Regions from separate parts of the Ureibacillus sp. FSL K6-3587 genome, predicted to be linked through region 2. Evidence: riboswitches for the same ligand, from Rfam matches in the RefSeq annotation. Region 2 holds a riboswitch; the other holds the start of a gene.
What was found. Region 2 has a riboswitch for lysine ahead of NSS77_RS14425 (transporter substrate-binding domain-containing protein). Riboswitches for the same ligand answer to the same signal wherever they lie in the genome.
Positions count from the first base shown of each region.

Region 1: it holds a riboswitch for lysine, as region 2 does, so the genes downstream of both, dapA (4-hydroxy-tetrahydrodipicolinate synthase) here and NSS77_RS14425 (transporter substrate-binding domain-containing protein) in region 2, are expected to answer to the same signal.

Region 1 covers NZ_CP151969.1:1,821,515-1,824,938, forward strand. Annotated here, with positions in the region: gene NSS77_RS08950 (arsenic transporter) at 1-102, opposite strand, end outside; gene dapA (4-hydroxy-tetrahydrodipicolinate synthase) at 240-1,133, opposite strand; lysine riboswitch at 1,243-1,421, opposite strand; gene NSS77_RS08960 (restriction endonuclease) at 1,785-2,432, opposite strand; gene NSS77_RS08965 (LLM class flavin-dependent oxidoreductase) at 2,589-3,424, shown strand, end outside.
Region 2 covers NZ_CP151969.1:2,924,532-2,927,955, reverse strand. Annotated here, with positions in the region: gene NSS77_RS14435 (amino acid ABC transporter ATP-binding protein) at 1-59, opposite strand, end outside; gene NSS77_RS14430 (amino acid ABC transporter permease) at 62-808, opposite strand; gene NSS77_RS14425 (transporter substrate-binding domain-containing protein) at 928-1,785, opposite strand; lysine riboswitch at 1,894-2,072, opposite strand; gene odhB (2-oxoglutarate dehydrogenase complex dihydrolipoyllysine-residue succinyltransferase) at 2,205-3,424, opposite strand, start outside.

The DNA of each region.
Region 1 (3,424 bases), 1.1 Mb from region 2:
CCCTCCGCATGCAAACCATCCGATACTTATATTTTTTGGTTGGCGTATTACGAGGAAGAGCGTAAAGATGAATATTAGGACAGCGAATAGTAAGTTAAGCAAAACCGGATCCTCCAACCCAACTGAATTGTTTGAATGTCTAAATGTCACAATTGCTATTTTATAATATTGATTTCCATTTTCCCATTAATTCTTTGTGTCGTTTGCATAAAAAAAACCTGCCGGCAAAAGGCAGGGGATTAAGAAATCAATTCCAATTTAAGATCCAGATTTTTTAATAATTGTTCAATCGTTTTTTGTTGTTCTTCGTTCAATGGCACTAATGGCAGGCGCACACCACCGACGGATATGCCTTTTAAGTTTAATGCAGCTTTTACAGGTACAGGATTTGGTGCTATGAACATCCCTTTCATGATTGGCAATAGTCTGCGATGCTCTTTCGCCGCTTCATGAATATCGCCATTTAAGAAATGTTGAATCATTGTTTGCATTTCGTTGCCGATGATATGGGAAGCCACGGAAATGACCCCAGTGCCTCCAACAGCCAAAGAAGGCAATGTCAAGCTGTCGTCTCCGCTATAAAGGGAGAAGTCATCCGGCGTATTTTCGATGATTTGCGCCATTGCATCCAAACTTCCACTTGCTTCTTTGATGGCAACGATATTCGGGATTTCCGCAAGGCGAACTACAGTGTCAACGGATAGATTGACTACGCTGCGACCCGGAATATTATATAAAATCACTGGCAGTTTAGTACTTTGAGCGATGCTTTTGAAGTGTTCGTACATGCCTTCCTGGTTCGGCTTATTGTAGTATGGTGTAACTAACATGACACCATCCGCACCGGCTTCCTCCGCTTTTTCCGTAAGTTCAATGGAAGCTCTCGTATTATACGAGCCGGTACCTGCAATTACAGGAACTCTTCCATTTACGGTTTTTACGACAAATTTGAATAGTTCGACTTTTTCACCTTCTGTTAAAGTAGGTGATTCTCCGGTTGTACCGCATACAATCAAGCCGTCTGTTCCATTGGCAATCAAATAATCGACCAACTTTTGCGTAGCGTCAAAATCTACATCACCATTTTGGTCAAATGGCGTTACCATTGCAGTTAATACTCTTCCAAAATTCATTTCTTCTCCACATCCTTTTCATTTTTTTGTAATGGAGAAGGGCAATTGTCAATTAAACGCAAAAAGCAACAACGAAGAGCTTCGTTGTTGCAAAAAAATTGAATTTTTTGCGTAAGATAGCCCTCCATATAGTTTCCTATATGACAGTCCTGCACTTATTCAATGCAGAACCAGCCTCTGGAAAAATGAGTTTCCAGAGACTTCGGCAAATCCCCCTTTCCACAATCATCATTGGACCTCATTATCCTCAAACTGTGTACTCTTGGTCTTTGCGCCTCTATCCTTACTTCAAAACAATATTGAATTGAAATAAGTCGATGTATAATTAAATACATTTTATATTCTTTTTATTGGAAATGCAATATTTATTAAGTATCAAGAACGTATAAATGTTTTTAATATTATATAAAATGCAGAAAAATTTGAAATATTCAAGTGGAAGGGTGAAAAATTAAGAAATTTAATTGTTATTCTTACTTTCATGAATAATGAAGATCAATTGGATTTGGTGTGGACTGCAATGAATCAAACGGCCTTGGGGAACCAGGGTTTCCCAAGCGGTAATGCGGATGACTTGAAAAGAGTGCCCTAAAGGGGAATATTGGAAAAATGGATTCGCCGGTTTTCAATGAAAAAACCGGCGAATGGTTTTTATTTATGGTGCAAAATATAGGATAAAGCCGATTGGAAAAAGTACTTCTTCTTTTCGTCATTCATCTTCAACAGTTCGTCCTGATTGATTAACTGTATGTGGTGCAACGGGGAATATTTCTTTGCAGATGCAGTAAAGGATTGATTGGAAACGATCAATGCGCCATTCGCCCCATGCCTTTTTCTTTTGGCGGCTATTTTTTGGACCCTTCGAATATCGCCAGCCTTTTGTGACTCGAGAATTTGGACAATATATTTTTTTGTGCCTTTCCATAAAATAAGGTCAACATCATAACCATCCAGCTCTTTTGTGACGATTGCGACATATCCCCGCTTTTCAAAATGGGATTTTAATAAATAAAGGTATTCAATTTTTTGTAAATGGTCTTGTGTCAAATCCGCTTCCCAGTCATCATTTTTCACCATGTGAATCATGCGGCAAATCAAATAGAAAAGAAAGCGGAAACTGGATACTCTGAAAGGTTTATAAAAAATGATCACCGTGATGAAAAGCATCAAATACAATTTAAGATCAAATATATCCGGATTGATTGAAAAGGAACTGTAAAGGGCAATGACAATTCCGAAACTGAACATGAGAATCATTAAAAACTCAATCGCTTTGCTGCCAAAATTTCTTTGTTTCATCGTTGTTCATTCCTTGTTTTTAATTCTATTTTTTACGTGTTGCCCGAAATCTATTCCTAAAACAGAATAATTGATTACCACCGGGATATTTGTGTATGATAAGAAAAACATTTCAATTTCGAGATAAATAGAGTTGGAATTTTTGGAGGATGAAGAATGGAAATAGGATTAACGACATTTGTTGAAACGACTCCCGATGTAAGAACCGGAAAAGTGATCAGTCATGCTGAACGCCTCCGGGAAGTGGTGGAAGAAATCGAACTGGCGGATGCAGTGGGATTGGATGTTTACGGTGTTGGGGAACATCATCGGAAGGATTACGCCTGTTCAGCTCCTGCCGTTTTGCTTGCAGCTGCGGCAACGAAAACAAAACGCATCAGGCTGACAAGTGCGGTAACGGTATTATCATCCGATGATCCTGTCCGGGTGTATCAACAATTTGCCACGGTGGATGCGATTTCCAATGGACGGGCGGAAATTATGGCCGGCAGAGGTTCTTTCATTGAATCTTTCCCGCTGTTTGGGTATGACTTAAAGGATTATGATGAATTGTTTGAGGAAAAATTGCAATTATTGCTGCAAATTCAAAAAAATGAATTGATTCATTGGAACGGGAAACATCGTCCAAGCATTGATGGCAGAGGAGTGTATCCGAGACCGGAAAAAGAGGTTCCCATTTGGATTGCAAGCGGCGGGACTCCACAATCGGTAGCACGGGCAGGGGCATTGGGATTGCCATTATGTTTGGCAATCATCGGCGGCAGTCCATTGCAATTTGCCCCTTTGGTGAAGCTGTATTACCGCGCGGCTAAAGAAGCGGGACATGATCTTTCAAAACTTAAAGTGGCCACCCATTCTCACGGGTTTGTGGCAGATACGACGGAAGAAGCGGTGGAAAAATTTTTCCCTCCAACCCAATATGCAATGAATGTTTTAGGCAGGGAACGGGGATGGGGACCATATACCCAAGCGACTTTCGATTACGCCAGAAG
Region 2 (3,424 bases):
AACACTTCATGATCGCCGAATTTTTTATTTAAATGCCGTATATCAATGACCACAGACATTGTTACTCACCACCCTTTTTCGGCTTGTTGCCTGTCACAAGTTCCATCCGGTACGAATCATGGCCGTCCATTTTCCTTTCAAACCATAACAAGATTCGTGTTACAGTGAAAGTCATAATGAAGTACAATACACAGGCAATCAAGAAGGCTTCCGCATAACGATATGTACTACCAGCAACGGAATTTGTAGTGAAGAACAATTCAACGACACTGATAACACTTAATACGGAAGAGTCTTTGATATTCATGACAAGCTGGTTGCCGGTAGCCGGTAATATATTGCGGGCTACTTGCGGAAGGATTATATAGAACATTGTTTGGAAATGGCCCATACCGATCGCTTCACTGGCTTCATATTGTCCCTTGTCGATGGATACGATGCCTCCACGGACATATTCGGCCATATACGCGCCGGTATTCAAACTGATTACAATCAAACCTGCAACGAACCGGTTCAATTGAATATCGATGGCGTATAGTCCGTAAAAGACCACCATGGCTTGTACCATCATCGGCGTGCCACGGAAAATTTCAACATAGCAAGTTAGTATGAAATTGATAGTTTTTAATACAAATGTTTTGAAAGATTTTTTAGGCATTGGAATCGTGTGCATGATACCGATGAAAAAACCGATGATCGCTCCGAAAATCGTACCGAGCACCGCAAGAATCAGAGCAATCCATGCGCCACGCAAAAAGAGATCCCAGTTATTCAGGAAAATATTCCAAACCGTTTCTAAGAAAGACATAAAGAAATCTCCTTATTCATAGTTTTAATTATAATAATGAAACATCCTTGATGAAACAGGAGGAAAATGGAAAAAGGTTGTCTTGTAAAGTGAAAATCTCAAGACAACCTTTCACCACACTATTGTTGTGATGGTTGATTTTTGATAGCGTCTTCCATGATTTGTTGACGTTCTTCTTCGGAAATTCCTGCTAAAATTTCGTTAATTTTATCTTTTAAATCCGAACCTTTTTTCAATCCGACCGCAATGGCAGTATCGGATTCATCCGCCTCAAAGCCGTCTTCAGGAACAATGTAAGTGAAGTTTTTGATGGCTGCTGCGGCAGACATACCTTCTGGACGTTCAGAAATGTATGCGTCAATAGCGCCGGAAGATAATTGGATGCGCATTTGACCGAAGTCGTTTGCCGGAACTTGTTTTTGAACGCCTGTCATTTGATCGATGACTTTATAGTGAGTTGTTCCTTGTTGTGCTGTGACTTTGGCACCTTTGAAATCATGGATGGATTTCGCATTGGCATACGGGCCATCTTTTTTCACAACGATTACAAAGTCGCTTGTATAATAGTTGTCCGTAAAATCGATTACTTCCATTCGTTCAGGTGTTGGTGACATACCTGCAATGACAAGGTCAATGGCACCTGATTGCAATGAAGGAATCAAACCGTCCCAATCCGTTTTTACGATTTCAAGTTCCATTCCAAGCCCTTCCGCAATGCGTTTTGCGATTTCAACATCATAACCTGCTGCGTATTCTTTTGAATCTTTGATTGGAACCGCACCATTTGAATCATCTTTTTGTGACCAGTTGAATGGAGCATAAGCGGCTTCCATTCCCACCCGCAATACGCCTTTAGAATCGGATGAGGATTCTGAATCCTGTTGTGATCCCTCATTTTTATCATTGCCGGAACCGCATGCCGCAAGTGCTAATACCATCACCATTGCAAAAATTAGTAACATCAGGTTTTTTTTCATAAGCTTCCCCCAGTTTCTGATTAGAGTTGTAAGGCTGCAACAAACAAAAAGCGACCTAAGAAGAACTTAAGGCCGCATCAATTTGTTAGACTAATACCCCTAGTTCCACTTTGGAATAGCACACCTTACATATTAAGTATGTAAGACAGTGTTGCAGTTATTCACTGCAACCCCAGCATAGTTACTTGAGCATATAACTATACTTCGGCGATATTTCCTCATTTCCCATGTCATTGCCCGCTCAAGCTCCTTAGGAAACTAATAAATACCGCACCTCTACCCCACAAAGTGAGGCTAGATATTTAGTTGTTATAAAAAGAATAGCGTAATTTAGGACTAATTGTCAATATTCCTTGGTCATTCTATCCTATCAAATATACTCCCCAACAAAATTGATGGGGAGTATGAAAGTTTGCTTATTATGAATTTAGAAGCAAGTCTTCCGGATTTTCGATCAATTCTTTTACTGTTTTCAAGAATCCTACGGAGTCTTTACCGTCGATGATTCTGTGGTCATAAGAAAGTGCCACATACATCATTGGACGGATTTCAACTTGGCCGTTCACGGCTACTGGACGGTTCACGATTGCGTGCATGCCAAGAATTCCGGCTTGTGTACCATTGATGATCGGAGTTGACATTAATGAACCGAATACACCGCCGTTAGTAATTGTAAATGTGCCACCTTGCAAGTCGGAAAGGGCCAATTTTTTCTCGCGTGCTTTTTGGGCAAGTTCCGCAATTTCTTTTTCGATTTCAGCGAAGTTTTTGCGGTCTGCATCACGTACAACAGGCACAACTAGACCTTCTTCAGTGGATACAGCAATACCGATATCATAAATGTTGAATTTATGAATTTCGTCACCAACGATTTGAGCATTTACATAAGGGTATTTTTTCAATGCTGCAACAACAGCTTTTGTAAAGAATGACATGAATCCAAGTTTGATGCCATTTTCTTTCACGAATTGTTCTTGTTTGCGTTTGCGCAATGCCATTACGTTCGTCATGTCGATTTCGTTGAATGTTGTCAACATGGCTGTGCTTTGTTTTACTTCGAGCAAGCGTTTTGCGATTGTTTGACGACGGCGGCTCATTCTTTCCACAGTCACTCGGGAATCGTCAACTGGTGCCACTACAGGCGCTTTCGTTTGAGCTGGTTGGGCAGCAGGTTGAGCCGGTTTTGCCGCATGTGCTGCAACGTCTTGAACGCGTACACGGCCTTGTGGATCGACTGGTGAAATCGCAGCCAAATCGATTCCTTTTTCACGTGCAAGTTTACGGGCAGCTGGTGATGCCACTACCCGGCCGCTGTTTGTTTCTTCAACAACCGGTGCAGGTTGAGCCGGTTGGGCAGCTGGTGCTTGTTGTGCAGGTTGCGCTTCTTCTTTTGCAGCCTCTTTTGCAGGTTCCGCTTGAGGTGCAGGAGCAGCTCCGCCTTCAGCTGGTTCAACAACGGCGATTGTTTGGCCAACTTGTACTGTGTCGCCCTCTTGAGCCAAAATTTGTGTCAATACTCCCGCTTCTTCTGAAATGATTTCCGCATTTACTTTATCTGTTTCCAATTCAACGATGAATTCGCCTTTTTCAACGCGATCTCCAACTTTTTTCACCCATTGTGCAATGGTACCTTCTGTAA